Regions from separate parts of the Gordonia jacobaea genome, predicted to be linked through region 1. Evidence: riboswitches for the same ligand, from Rfam matches in the RefSeq annotation. Region 1 holds a riboswitch; each other region holds the start of a gene.
The links. A riboswitch is a leader RNA that binds a small molecule or an ion and turns the genes downstream of it on or off. The one in region 1 is predicted to bind S-adenosylmethionine.
Positions count from the first base shown of each region.

Region 1 (5,881 bases):
CTGAGGTACCTGAACGCCCTGAGGTACCCGAACGCCTGAGGTACCCGAACGTTCAGCGACGCGCGAGATCGACTGTGCGCTTGAGTAGATCGCCGATGGCGTCGAATTCGGTGAGGAATCCGTCGTGTCCGTTGTCGGACTGCACCACCTGTAGGCCTCCGACGCAATTGCCGAGTTCTTCGGCGAGCTCGACCTGTAACCGCAAGGGGTACAGGCGATCCGAGTCGATACCGCCAACGATCACAGGAACGTCGCAGGCGTTGAGTGCTGCCGTCACGCCACCGCGATCGCGCCCGACGTCGTGGTGGTTGAGTACTTCGCTGAGAATGACGTAGCTGCCCGGATCGAAGCGCTCGACGAGTTTGCCCGCCTGGTGCTCGAGGTAGCTCTGCACGGCGTAACGTCCGCCGGTGAGCGGATTCTCTTGGCCCTGAGCGTCATTCGCGAAGCGCTCGTCGAGTTCCGGTTCGCTGCGGTAGGTCAGGTGTGCGATCCGGCGAGCGATTCCCATTCCGGTCGTCGGCGACTCGCCGGTGCCGTGATAGTCGCCGCCGTGCCACGCCGGATCGGACGTGATGGCTGCGATTTGCGTTGTCTGCGTGCCGATCTGGTCGGCTGTCGCACGAGCGCCGACGGCGAGCACGAGTGCGCTTCGAACCCGTTCGGGATACTCGATGATCCACTCGAGTGCCCGTGCTCCGCCCATCGAGCCGCCCACGACCGCGCCGATACTCTCGATGCCCAGATGATCCATCAGCGCGACTTCGGCGCGGACCTGATCGAGCACGGTGAGTTGCGGGAAGCTCGAACCCCACGGTCGGCCGGTGGAGTCCAGCGATGCAGGCCCGGTCGACCCTCGGCATCCGCCGAGCACGTTCGCCGAGATGACGCACCATTCGTCGGTGTCGACTGCCGCGCCGGGACCGATCAGACCGTCCCACCAGCCGGGGGAGGGGTGAGCGGCATCTGCGGGTCCGGTGACGTGTGAGTCGCCGGTCAGGGCGTGCAGCGTGAGGATGACGTTGTCGCGGGTAGGTGACAATTTTCCCCACCGCTGAAAAGCGAGGGTCACGTCGTCGATCTGCTCACCGTTGTCGAGTGAGATCGACCCGAGACGGGCGCTGAGCATCTGGCCGTCCGGGGCGTTCTCCCAGTCCGGCCGTTGCTCTGTATCCGTCTGCGGGTCGATGCTCACCGACACAGGTGTCCTCGCTCCTTGCTCTGAATTGTTTACTTGGCTGCTTCGAAACCCCGGTCGAGGTCGGCGAGAATGTCGTCGATTCCCTCGATGCCCACCGCGAGGCGGACGAGGCCGGGGGTGACACCCGCGGCGAGTTGCTCCTCGGGGGTCAGCTGGCTGTGGGTGGTCGATGCCGGGTGGATCACGAGCGAGCGCACGTCACCGATGTTGGCGACGTGGCTGTGCAGCGTGAGCGCCTCGACGAACCGCTTGCCCGCGTCGACGCCGCCTGCGATCTCGAAGCCGATGACCGCACCCTGTCCCTTCGGCGCGAGCTCCTGGCCACGCTTGTACCAGGGCGACGACGAAAGGCCGGCGTAGTAGACCTCTTCGACCTGCGGGTTGTCGTTGAGGTACTCGGCGACGCGCTGCGCGTTGGCGACGTGACGCTCGACCCGCAGGCTCAAGGTCTCGAGACCCTGGGCGAGCAGGAATGCGTTGAACGGCGAGATGGCTGCACCGGTGTCGCGGAGCAACTGCACGCGGGCCTTGAGCGCGTACGCGGGAGCGCCGAGATCGGCGAAGACCGCACCGTGGTAGCTCGGATCGGGCGTGGTGAAACCGGGGAAGAGGTCTTTCCCGTCGCGCTGGACACGCCAGTCGAAGGTGCCGCCGTCGATGATCACGCCGCCGATCGCGGTTCCGTGCCCACCGATGTACTTGGTGGCCGAGTGCACGACGATGTCGGCGCCATGGGCGAGCGGATTGAGCAGGTACGGGGTGGCGACGGTGTTGTCGACGATGAGCGGCACGCCGTTGCGGTGTGCAACCTCCGAGATGCCCTCGATGTCGAGGATCTCGTTGTTCGGGTTGGAGATCGACTCGCCGTAGAACGCGCGGGTGTTGTCGCGCACGGCGGCCTGCCAGGAGTCGAGATCCTCCGGATCCTCGACGAAGGTGACCTCGATGCCGAACTTGGGCAGCGTGTAGTGGAACAGGTTGTACGTTCCGCCGTAGAGCCGAGGACTCGACACGACGTGCCCGCCGTTTTCGACGATGTTGAGGATCGAGTACGTCTCCGCAGCCTGGCCCGAAGCGACGAGCAGCGCCGCGACGCCGCCCTCGAGAGCGGCAAGACGCTGTTCGACGACATCCTGCGTCGGATTCATCAGCCGCGTGTAGATGTTGCCCGGCTCGGCAAGACCGAACAGGTTCGCGGCATGCGTGGTGTCGTTGAAGGTGTACGACGTGGTCTGGTAAATCGGTAGCGCGCGGGCGTTGGTTGCCGCGTCGGCTGACTGGCCCGCGTGGATCTGCTTGGTCTCGAAACTCCAGTTGTCGGCTGGGTTCTGGTCGACGTCGACGTCAGACATTGAATATGCGTCACTTTCTACGGTCGGCAGGGCACGACGACCCTGTTGGGGTCCGACCTTCGGACCCGCGCTTGCCGGGGACCCGAAACCATCTTCGATGGAGATCATCGAGGAGCGGGGTCCCACAACCCGGTCATCACCCGGAGCACCCCACCGCGGTTGGAGGGTTGCCGATCAGCGAGCCGGGGCTTTGCGCTGATACTCATGACCTGGCGTCAAGGATATAACACGGTCGAAATGAAGTGAGAACCCTCCGACGCAGGCTGGTTCTTGGGCTGGACAAGGCGTCGTTGCGGCCGCGGTGCTCGTCGGCGGCGAATGGCCCCGAAGAATGCCTTCTCGTGTAGTCCGAACAGTCGAATTTGACGTTCTTTATCGACGGTTCGCCGCGCGATCGTCGGTTTCTGCCGTGGCGTGGGTCACAGACTTCTACGATCCGATCATTCGCGAGGGGTCGGCAAACTCCGATTCCGACCACGTCGCGATGACACGGCAGAACCGGCCGGATTGGTGGAGAACGCATGGGTGGTCACTTCGGTTTCAGGCGATCGATCAGGGCGGCGAGCACACTCGGACTCGCCGCAGTCGCAGCGGTTCTCCTCGCGATAGGCCAGACTTCCGGCGCGGGTGTCGCGCGAGCCGAGGCCGGCGCCGATTGTGGCAACGGCGCACTCGTCTTCGTCGGCGGTACGTGGGATCCCCAGGCGCATTTGCTCGACGGCGTCACGCGTCAGCCGCAGTACGCCGGCTATACCGTCGAGCGCGTCGAGTATCCGGCGTCGATTTGGCCGTTGGGTGCCTTCGGCTTCGACGACAGTCAGTCGCAGGGCGTCGCGGCAACGATGTCGACAGTCGCGAGCTATCAGGCGCAGTGTGATGGCAAACCGGTCGTGATCGTCGGGTACTCGCAGGGCGCGGGAATCGCCGGCGACGTGCTCACCGGCATCGGCACCGGCAATACTTCTGGACACGAGATCTCACCGAGCATGGTTTCCGGACTGCTCTACTCCGATCCGCGGCAAGCGGGAACTCTCTACGGACAGGGCATCGAACGCGTTCTGATCGGCGTGATCCCCGGACTGACCATGGCGGGCGGACGCGGCGTCGACGACTTCGGCGGAATTCCGGTGACCTCCGTGTGCTTCACGGGCGATCCGATCTGCGACCTGCCCGATCCGCTCCACGATCCGCTCGGTGCCCTCGATGGCTTCGCGGGTTACTGGGTCAAGCATGGTCTGTACCCGCTCTACATGTATTTGGCAGCGACCAACGGGGCCCTGTGGGACGCATGGGGAGTCAAGCCGTTGCACTGCGAGAACACCACTGGCCAGGTCAGTACGTGTCAGCTCGTCGTGCCGTCGTCGGCGTGGGTCCTCACCCAGCAGTTCGTCGACAAACTCGGTCTCGGCTGGACCGTGCCCGACCTCGTGAGCAAGCGGTGGAAGTTCCCGGACATCCTCGGCATCACACTGGCCGACTTCCAGCCGCCGATCCGGTGGGCCATGGGTTGGTTCCCGCAGTTGCCCCAACTCGGCTACGGCGGTGTACTCACCGACGTCTACACGTTCCAGGACATGGCACGAGGATTGTTCACATGGAATCCGGTGCTCTGGGGGCAGGGCGTCGACGCGTTGAGGACCAGCGTCAGGAGCATCGCGTCGATGCCGCTGAACTTCGGAAAGTTCTGGGCCTACACACTGACCGGCCGCGATGTCACAGGCATTCCCGGACCCGCGTACCGACCTTCGCTTGTCGCGTTCGAAGAGTGGCTCGCGTCGCTGCGCACTCCACCGACGACGACCAGCCACACCGAGTCGCTGATGGCGCTGTCGGCATCGGAGAAGATCGCCGAAGCCTCGGGGACCGTGGTCACGGAGAAGAACGTCGGTGACCACGAAGGGCTCGGCACCACCGGAGCTGGGGTCAGCACCGGGGATGAGGGCTCCACCGGCACTGAGGGTCCCTCTGGCGGCAAAGTCGTCGACGATTCGGCCGGCGTTGGTGGCGACGGCGCAGCTGACGGGACGGGCACCGGAGCCGGGTCGACGCCTCCGACTGTCAGCGACTCGCCGCAACCCCAACCGCACCTGGGCGGGGAGTCGTCACAGCCGAGCGAGAATCCCGGCGGCGCGCAGGCGCCTGCACCAGAGTCGTCGGCGCCCCAGCCAACACCCGACACGTCAACACCCGACAAGCCAACAGCCGACACGTCGACATCTGACGAGTCGACACCCGGTGCCTCGACGCCGCATGCAACGTCGGCGGAGAGTGCGACACCGAAACCAGCGGCGGAGGGCGCACCAGCCGCCTGACTCCGGCCCCGCGCCGGGCGGGTGTGAACGAATTCACCGTCGACGGCGGAATCACGCCCCCTGGCGTGCTCGTTGCAGCGTGAATGTCCTCAACCACCCCAACCGAGACGAACACGGACGGGACCAGCAGTAATGTCGTCCACTCCGACACAACTCGTCGGTTCGCCATGCTGGCGATGGCGCTGGGCGGTTTCGGGATCGGCACCACGGAGTTCGTCGCGATGGGCTTGTTGCCGAACATCGCGTCGTCGGTGCATGTCTCCGAGCCGACGGCGGGCTATGTTGTCTCGGCCTACGCACTCGGGGTGGTGGTCGGGGCGCCGCTCATCGCAGCGCTGACCGCGCGGATGTCTCGTCGCACGCTGTTGATCGCGTTGATGGTGGCATTCACGGTCGGCAATGCCGCGACGGTGCTGGCGCCGAACTTCGCAACCCTCATGGTCGCGAGATTCGTGGCGGGACTCCCGCATGGCGCGTACTTCGGTGTCGCGGCTCTCGTCGCTGCGCACCTGGCCGGACCTCGCAACCGTGCCAAGGCGGTCGGTCTGGTTCTCCTCGGGTTGTCTGTTGCCAATGTCCTCGGTGTGCCGTTGGCGACCTGGCTCGGCGAAAGTCTCGGCTGGAGAGCAGCTTTCGTGGTCGTCGTGATCATCGGCATCGTGACGATCGGTGCGCTGTTCGTCACGTTGCCCGCACTCGACGACATGGCCGTCACCAATCCGATGACCGAGCTCGGCGCTCTCACCAGGCCTCAGGTGTGGTTGACGCTGGCGATCGGTGTCGTCGGGTTCGGCGGCATGTTCGCGTTCTACACGTATCTCAACACGGCGCTGACAAGCCTCACGGGTATCTCGGTCGGATGGGTTCCGGTGGTGTTGATGGTCTTCGGCGTCGGCATGGTGGTCGGCAACCTGGTCGGCGGTGCCGCCGCCGATTCGAGTGTGCCGCGCGCCATTTTCGTGGGACTCGTCGCGACAGCGGTGGTGCTCGGATTGTTTGCCGCATTCGTCGCGTCG
Region 1 is NZ_CBDRLS010000001.1:129,872-135,752, reverse strand. It holds gene ACRVY7_RS00615 (hypothetical protein) at 1-4, shown strand, start outside; gene metX (homoserine O-acetyltransferase MetX) at 53-1,201, opposite strand; gene ACRVY7_RS00605 (bifunctional o-acetylhomoserine/o-acetylserine sulfhydrylase) at 1,231-2,553, opposite strand; SAM riboswitch class IV at 2,616-2,763, opposite strand; gene ACRVY7_RS00600 (cutinase family protein) at 3,075-4,865, shown strand; gene ACRVY7_RS00595 (MFS transporter) at 4,949-5,881, shown strand, end outside.

Region 2 (5,881 bases), on a different contig from region 1:
CCCGCTCGACGTGATCGCCGGACGCATGGTCGCCGACGCCGCCGTCGCCGACCGATACGCCGACCCACGCTTCCGACCGTTGATCGTGGCCGCCGGGCAGGAACTCCGCGCAGAACTCGAATGGCGTTGCCGCGCAGCACTATCGACGTGCATCGCGCGCGACACACCGTATCGCAGCACACCCGGCGCCCTGGCCGACTACGACGCGCGCATGTCCTACGGACTCTCGCGCATCGGCTCGCCGAGTGCAGCGTTTGTCGTACCGCCCGCAGCCGTCGACCTCGTGCTGCGCGCACATCCTCGCCTCACCCGCGCGCAGGCCACCGACCTACTAAGCCGCACCGCCTACCCGGCCGGATACCCACTCGACGACCAGCACCCCGGCGCACAGTCGTGGCAGCGCCTCGACCTGGCCCGCGCCTACGCCGCCCGCTGATCGAGCCCAACCCGCTGACCGAGCCCCACCCGCTGATCGAGCTTGTCGAGATCACCAACCGCCGACCGAGCCCAACCCGCCGATCCAGCCCAACCCGCTGATCGAGCTTGTCGAGATCACCACCCGCTGATCAGCTTGTTACCCGCTGATCGAGCTTGTCGAGATCACGCAGCGCGGCGAGACTCGAACTGCGGCAGCACCTCTGCGCGCACGCGGTGCTCGGTGGCCGAGCCGTCGATCGGAACGATGAGCACGGCGTCGGCGACCTCGGCCGCGTAGATGTCGCGGATCAGTGTGGCCAGGCCGTGCGGGGTGCCGACGTAACGCACGGTTTCTGCGGGATCGCCGGCAGACGTCACCGCCGAGCCCGCAACCGACACCGAGGCGACAGACGCGCGCGCCGACCCCGGATGCGGTGCAATCGCAACCTCGACTGCCAGTGCTACCGAGAAGTTCGCGGTGTCACGGGTGCCTGCCCGCAGTAGCGAGCGAGTGCGCTGGGCGTCGCGCAGCGTCGAACGTCGCACGACGATCGGCAGTTCGGCGGCACCGGCGTCGCCGACGATCGCAACCCGCAGTGCCGGGCGGCCGATGGTGATGACGCCGGTGTCGGCAGCAAGGAGCTGGTCGGCGAGAACGTCTGTCGGAGAACTCGATTGGATCGTCACGAGTGTGCCTTTCGGTGGTGGATGTCGGGGGCGTCGGCGCCGCGATCGCTCAGGCAGCGCAGCGCGTGGAGCAGGCGGTCGACGTCGTCGGACGAGCTGCCGAGTCCGAAGCTCGCGCGTACAGCGCCGTCGGGATAACCGAGTCGGTCGAGCAACGGGTGCGCGCAGAACTTTCCGTCGCGCACACCGATGCCGTGTTCCGAACTCAGGTACTCCGCCACCTCGCGCGGGCTATGGCCGTCGACGGTGAAGCCTGCGATGCCGACGCGCTCGAGGTCGTCGTCGAAGACACGCAAGGGGGTGACTCCGTCGATCTCGGCGAGTCCGGCGTCGAGTTGTGCGCACAGGTACGCCTCGTGTGCGCCGATCCACTCGTGTCCGAGGTCGGTGATCGCGTCGCATGCGGCGGCGATCGCGATGGCGCCCAACACATTAGGAGATCCCGCTTCGTGACGCGCTGCACCCGTGTGCCACGACACCGACGCGCAACCGGCCTCGACGTCGACGTCTGCAGTTGCACCGCCGCCCGCCAGGTACGGCTGCGCGGCGTCGAGCCAGTCGGTGCGTCCGATCAGCACACCCGCGCCGAACGGCGCGTAGAGCTTATGGCCCGAGAAGACGAGGTAGTCGATGCCGTGACTGACGATCGACACCGGGCGGTGAGCAACGAGTTGCGCGGCGTCGACGAGGATTCGGGCGCCGTGCCGGTGCGCAATCGACGCGAGTCGCGAGATCGGGAGGACCTCGCCGGTCACGTTCGACGCCGCGGTCACCGCAAGTAGCGCGGCGGGCTTGGCCGCGAGTTCACGCTCGACGGCGGCGAGAGTCTCGTCGATGGTCGATGCAACTTCGACGATGCGCGTCCACTTGTCTTTGCGTTCGACCCATGGAAGCAGGTTCGCGTGGTGCTCGATGTCGAGAACGACAACGTCGCCGGGCGTCACATGCGCCGCGAGGTTGATCGCGTCGGTGGTGTTGCGAGTGAACACGACGGCGTCGTCGGCGCGACCACGGACGAAGCGTCGAACTGTCTCGCGGCACTCCTCGTAGCGACGCGTCGTGACCTGCGACAGATGCCCCGCACCACGGTGCACGCTGGCGTAAGTGCTCAGCGAGTCGGCAACGGCCTGCGCCACCGCGGTGAGCGCCGGGGCGCTGGCGGCGTAGTCGAAGTTGGCGTAGCGCACCGTCGTACCGTCGGAAAGCGGCGCGCATTCGGCGGCTCCGACGACGTCGGCAAGTGGGGCGATAGTTGGGGTCTGCACAGGCGAAACAGCCTTGGCCTGCGAAAACTCGGTGTGCGAACGGGTGACGACAGCAGTCATCGAATAGTCTCCTTGGAATCCACGCTTGCCGTACCCACCCTGGACACGGCCAGGTCGTCACCCGGAGCACCCCACCGCGGAGGAGGGTTGCCGACCAGCTAGCCGGGGCTTGTCGCTGGCACTCATGACCTGTTCCAAGGATCACCGACGCGACGCTGAGCTGTCAACTTTCACTCAGCGTGCACGAAAGGCCGCCGAGGGCGCGATCACCGAGCGCGCTAATGACTCCGATTCTGTACGCCGGCCTCGCCGGTCTGTGCGCGGTTGCGCTTCCACGCAACCGGTAGCGTGAATCCATGCCAGCTTCGGAGGTCTTCGTCCTGTCCAGGCCGCACGGCACCGTTCGAGCACGTGGCGCGTCCGCGGGATTCACCGACGCCACCGAGGCTGCCGAGGCGTTGCGTTCCGGGCGCATCGGCGCCGTCACCGGGGCGATCGGGTTCACAGCCGCCGACGACGCCGCGCTGCTGGTTCCCGAAACCATCACGCACAGCGGTTCGGCGATCGTGGGGCAAGCGCCGGAGCCTGCTCACGCCGAGTGCGTCACATTGATTCCCGACGCCGCGACGCATCGGGACCGGGTCGCACGTGCCATCGACGAGATCGACGCGGGGGCGTTGTCGAAGGTCGTGCTCGCGCGCGCCGTCGAATTCGACGTCGAACCTCCCGTCGACCCGGACCGACTTCTCGAAGCCCTGGCGTACGGAAACGCCGAGCACTCTGCGTTTCTCGTCGACCTCAGCGTCGACGAGCACACCGACCCGCGAGCTCGATGGCTCATCGGAGCGAGCCCAGAAGTATTGCTGCGCAAGCAAGGTCTCGAGGTTACGTGCCGCCCCTACGCGGGATCGGCGGCTCGCTCAGCAGACCCCGACGTCGATCATGCTGCCGGCCGGGCACTACTGGCCTCGACGAAGGACCGGGCCGAGCACGCATTCGTCGTCGACCATCTCCGCGACGCGCTCGAGCCGATCTGTCGCGAACTCGACGTGCCTGACCAGCCGTCGCTGGTCTCGACCGGCGAGATGTGGCACCTGACAACACCGATTCGCGGGGTACTGACCGATCCGACGATCACCGCCCTCGACCTCGCACTGCTGCTGAGCCCAACACCAGCGGTGTGCGGAACACCGGGAGATGTTGCAGCACAGTTCATCTCGAATCACGAGGAGCGTCGTGGATTCTACGCGGGCGCCGTCGGATGGTCGGGCTCCGCGGGCGACGGCGAGTGGATGGTGACCATCCGTTCGCTCGAACTGTCCGACGACCGTCGCCATGTCCGCACCTGGGCCGGCGGCGGCATCGTCGCCGGGTCGGAGCCGCAGGCGGAGCTCGACGAGACGTCGGCGAAGCTCGCGACCGTCCTGCGCGCGCTCGGCGTCGACGAGCTCGGTTGACGTCGGGGTAGTGGGTGCGTGCCCGCGTCGTGGAGCCCACACCCCCGCGCCGAACCACCCGCACTCAGAGCGACGCGGCGAGGGAGTCGGTCAGGATGTCGAGGCCCCGGTGGAGTTCGTCGTCGCTGGTCGTCAGCGGCGGAGCGATGCGGAAGATGCCGCCCATGCCGGGTAGCTGGACGATGTTCATGTGCAGTCCGCGCTCAAGGCAGGCGGCAGTCACCTTGGCGCCCAACGCATCCGCAGGTGTGCGCGACGCCTTGTCGGTCACGAGCTCGACGCCCTGCAGTAGTCCGCGGCCGCGGACGTCGCCGACAACCTCGACGTCGTCGCGCAGCCCGATCAGCCTCTCGCGCAGAACATCTCCGAGCTTGGCTGCACGCTCGACGAGTCCCTCTCGTTCGATCACGTCGAGCACCGTGAGGGCAACGGTCGCGGCGAGGGGGTCGGACGCGTGCGTGGTGTAGAACAGGAATCCTCGCTCTGCGCAACGGTCTTCGATCTCCGCGCTCGTCACGACGGCCGCGACGGGTAGGCCCGCGCCGAGAGTCTTCGAGAGCGTAAGAATGTGCGGCCCAACTCCGTCGCGCTCGAATGCGTACATCGTGCCGGTGCGGCCGAGTCCGGTCTGCGCCTCGTCGAGGATCAACAGCATGCCCCGGTCGTCGCACATCTGCCGCAGCCGCGCGAGGTATCCGTCGGGCAGTTCGATGATGCCACCCGACGACAAGATCGGTTCGACGATGCACGCGGCGAGCGAGCCGTTCGACTGCGTGTCGACGGCCGCAAACCCGTACTCCAGTTCGGCTTCCCAGTCGTAGGACCCGTCGGCGTTGCGGAACGGCGAGCGGTAGGCGTTCGGGGTGGGAAGCGTGAAGTTGCCCGGCAGCGTCGGGCCGTAGCCGCGCCGCCCCGCCGAGAACGTGGCAGCCGCTGCGCCAGAGGTCATTCCGTGCCACGACCGGTCGAACGAGACGATCTCGTAGCGTCCCGTAGCGAGCTTGGCCATCTTGATCGCCGCCTCATTCGATTCGGCTCCCGTGGTCAACAACACTGTGCGCGTGAGGTTGTCGGGCAGCGTCGTAGATAGCCGCGAAGCAAAGTCGACGACGGGCCTGCTGAGCATGCCGCTGAACAAATGGTCAAGCGTGGCAACCGAATTCGATACCGCTTCGACGATCGCGGGATGCGAATGGCCCAGCACGGCGCTCATCTGACCCGACGTGAAGTCGAGGATCGCGTTGCCGTCGGAGTCGTAGACGTACGACCCCGAGGCGCGTTCGATGATGCGCGGAGTGAACGCAGGGATGTAGCGGATCAGGTGTCGCTGGGCGGCATCCCAGAAGGCGTCGTCTGTCATGGTCGTCCTCAGATCGGTCGTGCGGATCATCCAACTATGGCATAGTCGGTTAGGACATTCATCTTTCAGGAGCACACGACCCCGATGGGACCTCAACCGCCGATCAGCGTCAGCGAGCACTCTGACATGCCCATTTATCGGCAGATCGTCACCCAGTTGACCTTCATGATCGAGATGGGCCAGCTCGGCGCCGGCGACCGCCTACCCGGTTCCCGCATGCTCGCCGACAATCTCGGCATCAACCGGAACACCGTCGCCAGGGCTTACGGCGACCTACGCGCGGCCGGGCTTGTCGAATCGCGGGGCCGCGGCGGGATGGTCGTGCTCGCCGCGACGTCGACGCAGCCGCGGTCCGAAGCACGCGATACCGCCCGCGAGACACTGCAACTCGCGGTCGACGAGTGCCTGCAGCTCGGGCTCTCCCCCACCGAAATCGGCGATCTCGCGCTGAATCTCGCTGTCACACAATCCGATTCACCTCGCGTGTACTTCGTCGAGTGCAACGACGACCGCGCCGACTACTTCGCAGACGAACTCACCGAGAAGCTCGGCATTCGGGTCACTCCGCTCGTGCTCGACCACTTCGACCCAGACGCCGTCCCAGCAGACCTGGTACTCACCACGTTCTTCCACCTCGCGCAGGTCCGCGGGTTGATGAGTGATCGCGCCGAGGTGGTGGCCATTGTCGTCGCGCC
Region 2 is NZ_CBDRLS010000002.1:622,374-628,254, forward strand. It holds gene ACRVY7_RS09010 (phosphatase PAP2 family protein) at 1-436, shown strand, start outside; gene ACRVY7_RS09015 (hypothetical protein) at 601-1,104, opposite strand; gene ACRVY7_RS09020 (aminotransferase class V-fold PLP-dependent enzyme) at 1,101-2,429, opposite strand; SAM riboswitch class IV at 2,446-2,559, opposite strand; gene ACRVY7_RS09025 (isochorismate synthase) at 2,726-3,826, shown strand; gene ACRVY7_RS09030 (aspartate aminotransferase family protein) at 3,891-5,186, opposite strand; gene ACRVY7_RS09035 (GntR family transcriptional regulator) at 5,313-5,881, shown strand, end outside.
Region 2: linked by a shared signal. The riboswitch ahead of ACRVY7_RS09020 (aminotransferase class V-fold PLP-dependent enzyme) and the one ahead of ACRVY7_RS00605 (bifunctional o-acetylhomoserine/o-acetylserine sulfhydrylase) in region 1 are both predicted to bind S-adenosylmethionine.

Region 3 (5,881 bases), on a different contig from region 1:
CTACACAGGCACAGAACACGGAACCAGCCACATCACCGTCGCCGACAAGTACGGCAACGTGGCGTCGATGACGACCACCGTCGAATCGGCGTTCGGCAGCTTCCACATGGTCGACGGCTTCATCCTCAACAACCAGCTCACCGACTTCTCCGCAGAGCCGCGCGACGAGACCGGGGCGCTTCTCGCCAACCGGGTTTCGCCGGGCAAGCGCCCGCGATCATCGATGGCACCGACCCTCGTCATGCAGCCAGGAGCCAACGGTGAGCCGGACACCCTGACGGCCGCGCTCGGATCGCCCGGCGGCTCCGTGATCATCCAGTTCGTCGTCAAAACACTTGTCGGAATGCTGGATTGGAACCTGAACCCGCAGCAGGCGGTATCGATGATCGACTTCGGCACAGCCAACACCCCGACGTCGAATGTCGGTGGCGAACACCCACTGGTCAACACCGCCAACGACGGCGCCGACGATCCACTCGTCAAGGGACTGCGCGAACGCGGAGAACAGGTGTCGGTCGACGATCAGTCGAGCGGGCTCAGCGCACTGCAGCGCTCAGGTAACGGCTGGCTTGGCGGGGCGGATCCTCGCCGGGAGGGCGCCGTGATGGGCGACGACGCGTCGTTGAAGTGAGGTCGACGTCGGCGGGACGCTAACGATTCTCAACCGTCCGCGCCAGAATCCCGAGCGTCGCGCGCAGCCCGGCCTCGGGGATGATCGGGAACCGGCCCTTGATGTCCTCGTTGGTCACGCGGCTCCAGTCGTAGTACGACGTGACGAGCGTGCCGTCGTCAGTCGGTTCGAGCCGGTAGCCGTAGCGATGATCGAGTGGCGGTCGAACGGTTCCGATGATCGTCCATTCGATCCACCGGTCCTTCTCGAAGGCCGTGATGATCACCCGTACGTCGTACTTGCCCATCGGGAGGTCGTTGAGCGACTCGCGATCCATGTGGACGACGAACTCGTCGTCCACAGCGCTGACGGGCGATCCTTCCGCACTTTGCAACATGCCTGAGCTGTCGATGGCGACGTGGCCTTCTGGCGTGGTCAGAAGCTCAAAGATCGCCGACGGTTCGGCGTAGATCAGACGGGTGATCTCGAATAGCTCGGCCATCAGGTCTCCTCGTGTCGACGTTGTGCCCACGATATGTGTTGCACCAGAGTCGACGCCTCCGCGAACAACCCGACCTACCACTTCGCGACCCTAAGAATCTCGCAGATTCATACCCTCGGCGCGTCTGCGACCTGGCACTAACGTGGCGTCGGTTATGAGTGTCAGCGCCCAGCCCTGGCTTGCTGGCCAGCAACCCTCCGTCGTGGTGGGGTGCTCCAGGTGACAACCCGACGGAAGCAGGCACTCGCCGCTGCCGTAACAACGACACCGAGGAACGAAGACCGATACCTGTGACAGCTGAACTTTCCGCTGCGCACTCGCGTCCGCTGACCAGCGAACCGCGTGACGCAGAACTGCTTTCGGCCAAGCTGGTCAAGGCGCGTAAGGCCGGCCAGTGGGTGAGTAGCGCCGTCTTCCTGGTTCTCGCAGCGATGCTGGTGCACACGCTCCTGACCAACCCGCGGTTCCAGTGGGATGTGGTCGGCGACTACTTCTTCCATGCATCAATCCTGCGCGGCCTCGGCCTGACCTTGTGGCTGACTGCGTCAGTCATGGTGTGCGGCTTCGCATTGGGGATTCTGCTCGCCGTGATGCGCCTGTCGTCGAATCGCATTTTGTCGACGCTGAGCGCGGGCTACGTCTGGTTGATCCGATCGATTCCGCCGCTTGTCCAGTTGCTCTTCTGGTACGAGCTGGCCTCGCTGTATCCGCAACTGTCACTGGGGATTCCGTTCGGTCCGGAGTTCGTCAAAGCCGATACGGCGCACTTGTTCTCGGGCGTGCTCGCTGCGTTCGTCGCATTGACCCTAGATGTCGCGGCGTTCGCAGCCGAGATCGTGCGGGGAGGCATCTTGTCCGTCGACCGTGGTCAGGCCGAGGCGGCAGAAGCTTTGGGGCTGAGTCGGTATCGCATCTTCCGTCGAATCATCTTGCCGCAGGCCATGCCGGCGATCGTCCCGGCGTCGGGCAATCTGCTCATCGGACTGCTCAAGGCGACATCGATCGTCAGTGTGATCGCCGTCCAAGACCTGCTCTACTCCGTGCAATTGATCTACCAGCAGAACTACCTGATCCTGCCACTGCTGCTGGTCGCGACCATCTGGTACATCATCGTCACCAGTGTGCTCTCCGTCGGGCAGTACTTCGTCGAACGTCACTACTCGCGCGGCAATCGCCGACCGCAACAAGGGTTCTGGACGACGGTCCGCGAGAACCTTCCGCTGTTCGGGCGGGTGCGCACCGACCTTCGCAGGTTTGATCGTCGTAACGAAGGTGCGGTGGGTGCGTGAGCTTTTCGACGACGCGCCGCGGGAAAACCGCAGCCCTGCGTGACGATACAGAGTACGACGAGACGCTACCCCTAGTCCGAATCCGAGGACTGCGCAAGAGCTTCGGACTCCACAAAGTCCTCGACGGCATCGACGTCGACGTCCCGAGGGGCACTGTGACGGTGTTGCTCGGACCGTCGGGCTCGGGTAAGTCGACGCTGCTGCGCTGCATCAACCACCTCGAGAAGCCCGACAGCGGCTTCGTCGAGGTCGGTGGTGAGATCATCGGATACCGGCCTTCGTCGGGAAAGCTGCACGAACTGTCCCATCGTGAGATCGCGCGTCAGCGTTCCACGATCGGGATGGTCTTCCAGCAGTTCAACCTCTTCGGTCATATGACGGTGCAGCAGAACGTAATCGAAGGACCGTTGGCCGCGGGCATCCCACGCGGCGAAGCCGTCGCACGAGCCGACGATCTGCTCGAACGTGTCGGCATGGCCGGACGCGAAAGTGCCTACCCGCGCCAGCTCTCCGGCGGTCAGCAGCAACGAGTCGCCATCGCACGAGCCTTGGCGCTCAAGCCACGCCTCATGCTGTTCGACGAACCGACAAGCGCGCTCGATCCTGAACTCGTCGGCGAGGTCCTGGCCGTGATCCGTGATCTCGCACGCAGCGGCATGACCATGGTGATCGTCACGCACGAGATCGGATTCGCCCGCGAAGTCGCCGACCAGGCGATCTTCCTCGACGGCGGGCGCATCGTCGAATCCGGCGCTCCCGCAGAGATTCTCGACGACCCGCAGCATGAGCGCACGAAAGCGTTTCTCTCCGCGGTGCTGTGAGCCCGCGCGAGGCCGGTTACGGCAGAGCCATTTCCTCCTGCCGTAACCAGTTACCAGACAGAAGAATTCAGACAAGGGGACCAGAACGATGAAGCACCGCCCACGTATCCTCGCCCTGTTGGCCGCCAGTGCGGTGGTCGGGAGCATTGCGCTGAGTGGTTGTGGATCGTCGTCGGACGACACAGTGAACTCCGCAGAGGCGTCGGCCGTTCCGACACAGGACATCACCAGCAAGATCGTCAAGGACGATGTGATCAGCGCTGAGCTGCCGGAGAGCGTGCGCTCTGCTGGAACCCTGACCGTCGGCACCACACAGACTCCCGGGACGTCGAGCCTGCCGCACGGCGGTGTTGTCGACGACAAGAACGTCGGACTCGATCTGGACTTGCGTGACGCGATCGGCAAGGTCCTCGGTGTCAACTGGAACGTGGAGTACGGAACGTTCGCCTCGATCATCCCCGGCGTCCAGAACGGGAAATATGAAGTAGGACAAGCGAATTTCGGAGTCACCGCCGAACGCGAGAAGGTCCTCGACTTCTCGACCTACCTCAACGACGGCCAGGGCTTCCTCGGCTCGAAACGCGTTGACCTACAGAAGGTCTCGACCATCACCGATGTGTGCGGTTACACCATCGCCACCACGCCCGGTTCGACCTTCCAGACGCTGCTGAGCTCGCACGTCGATGACTGTGCCAAGATCGGCAAGAAGCCGTGGACCGTCCAGTACTTCAACGACACGGCGCCCATCTTCCTGGGTCTGGCGAACGGCAAGGTCGACCTGTTCTTCGGGCCCGTACTGAGCCTGAAGTACGACGAGAAGCACGTCGAGGGAACCAAGTTCCTCGGCCAGATCAGCTCCACACCAGTCGGATTCGTCACCGCCAAAGACTCGGGCCTGGCCAAGCCGATCTCCGATGCCGTGAACAAGCTGATCGCGACCGGCGACTACGCCAAGATCTTCGCCAAGTGGGGTGTCCCGGATACCGGCGTCGAGAAGTCGACGGTCAACCCGCCGAGCACGTTCTGATCGACGGACTGCCTCGCGATCGCGGCGAGCGGGCTGGTCGCGGGGTCGTTGGCGGTGCGCCGGTCCGTGGGAAGTAGGGACGTAGGTGCTCCTCGGCCTGCGGGAAGTAGGGGAAGTCGGTGCTCCTCGGCGTGCGGGAAGTAGGGGAAGGGTTCTTTCCGCGTCTTGCTGACCTTTCCGCGAGGAACAACTCGAGGAAAGCGAAGGAACCCACCGAAAGATCCTTTCCCCTACTTTCTGTGCCTCGTGGAGCTCCTTCCCCCACTTCCTGCGCGGCGGCAGACTGTTTCCCCTAGTTTCTGCACGGTCGAGCGACCATTCCCCGACTTCCCGCACGTCCGCGCGGCGTTCAGACCGCCGCTCCGCCGTCGAACTGCGACGACCCGGCGCGCGCCTACACTTGGTCGTATGGCGATAGTGAACCGGGGGTTCGTCGGGCGTCGCGATCGGATGGCTGATCGGCTGCCGCCCGGGCAGTACTCGACCGTCGACTTTCCTGTGCTGTCCGCCGAGCCGACGCCGGCGCTGCCCCATGACCGGTGGCGGCTGACGATCCAGTCGTCGGATCATCGTGCGCACAGTCTCGACTGGTCCGACTTCCGCGACCTCCCGCACCAGGACGTCACGACCGATATCCATTGCGTGACACGCTGGTCGAAGTTCGACACACGGTGGCGTGGCGTGTCATTCGACGATTTGTTGTCGACGCTGCCGTGGGCGCCGGACGCCTACGTGATGGCACACTGCTACGGCGGATACACCACCAACGTGCCGCTCGCCGACCTCACCGACGGGAAGGCATGGCTCGCAGACACTTTCGACGGTGAGCCCCTTGCGCCAGAACACGGAGGGCCGGTCCGACTGCTCGTTCCGCACCTGTACTTCTGGAAGAGTGCCAAATGGGTTCGGCGCCTGCGGTTCATGCCCGACGACGCGCCGGGTTTCTGGGAGGAGCGCGGCTACCACATCTACGGCGACCCCTGGCTAGAGCAGCGCTACTCGTGACACCACTGCCCCCACGCGGCTAATCGTGACAGCCGTCCGGACACCGAAGGAGTGACGACCGTGGACTGGCAGATCACGACCGTGGTCGGTGCGCAGATGCAAACGCCCACAGCGCGTTCACTGCGACTCGCACTCAGCGAACCGATGAGCGCTGATGCGGGCTCGCACATCGACATCCGACTCACCGCAGAGGACGGATACTCGACGGCCCGGCCCTACTCGCTCTCCGATGTCCGCGAGAGCCGCACCATCGAGGTGACCGTCGAGAAGGTCGACGACGGCGAGGAGTCCCCGTACCTCGTCGACGTCGTCGAAGTAGGAGAACCGCTCGAGATCAGCGGACCCAACGGGCTGTGGTTTACGTGGGAACCGTCGCAGACGTGGCCGGTCCAACTCATCGGTGGCGGGTCGGGGATTGTGCCGCTCATGTCGATGATCCGACTCCGCGAGGTGAGCGCCCCGTTGACGCCCTTCAACCTCGTGTACTCGTTACGGGAGCCGAGCCGCCGCTACTTCGCCGACGAGTTGGATCAGTTGGTCGCGCACAATCGGTTGCCTGTCAACATCTTTCACACACGAGTCGCTGCGGACGAGGAGCGTCGTCGACCTGGACGCGTGACCGTCGAC
Region 3 is NZ_CBDRLS010000005.1:55,253-61,133, reverse strand. It holds gene ggt (gamma-glutamyltransferase) at 1-631, shown strand, start outside; gene ACRVY7_RS17230 (SRPBCC family protein) at 651-1,112, opposite strand; SAM riboswitch class IV at 1,263-1,380, shown strand; gene ACRVY7_RS17225 (amino acid ABC transporter permease) at 1,403-2,401, shown strand; gene ACRVY7_RS17220 (amino acid ABC transporter ATP-binding protein) at 2,437-3,222, shown strand; gene ACRVY7_RS17215 (transporter substrate-binding domain-containing protein) at 3,311-4,249, shown strand; gene ACRVY7_RS17210 (sulfite oxidase-like oxidoreductase) at 4,658-5,254, shown strand; gene ACRVY7_RS17205 (FAD-binding oxidoreductase) at 5,351-5,881, shown strand, end outside.
Region 3: linked by a shared signal. The riboswitch ahead of ACRVY7_RS17225 (amino acid ABC transporter permease) and the one ahead of ACRVY7_RS00605 (bifunctional o-acetylhomoserine/o-acetylserine sulfhydrylase) in region 1 are both predicted to bind S-adenosylmethionine.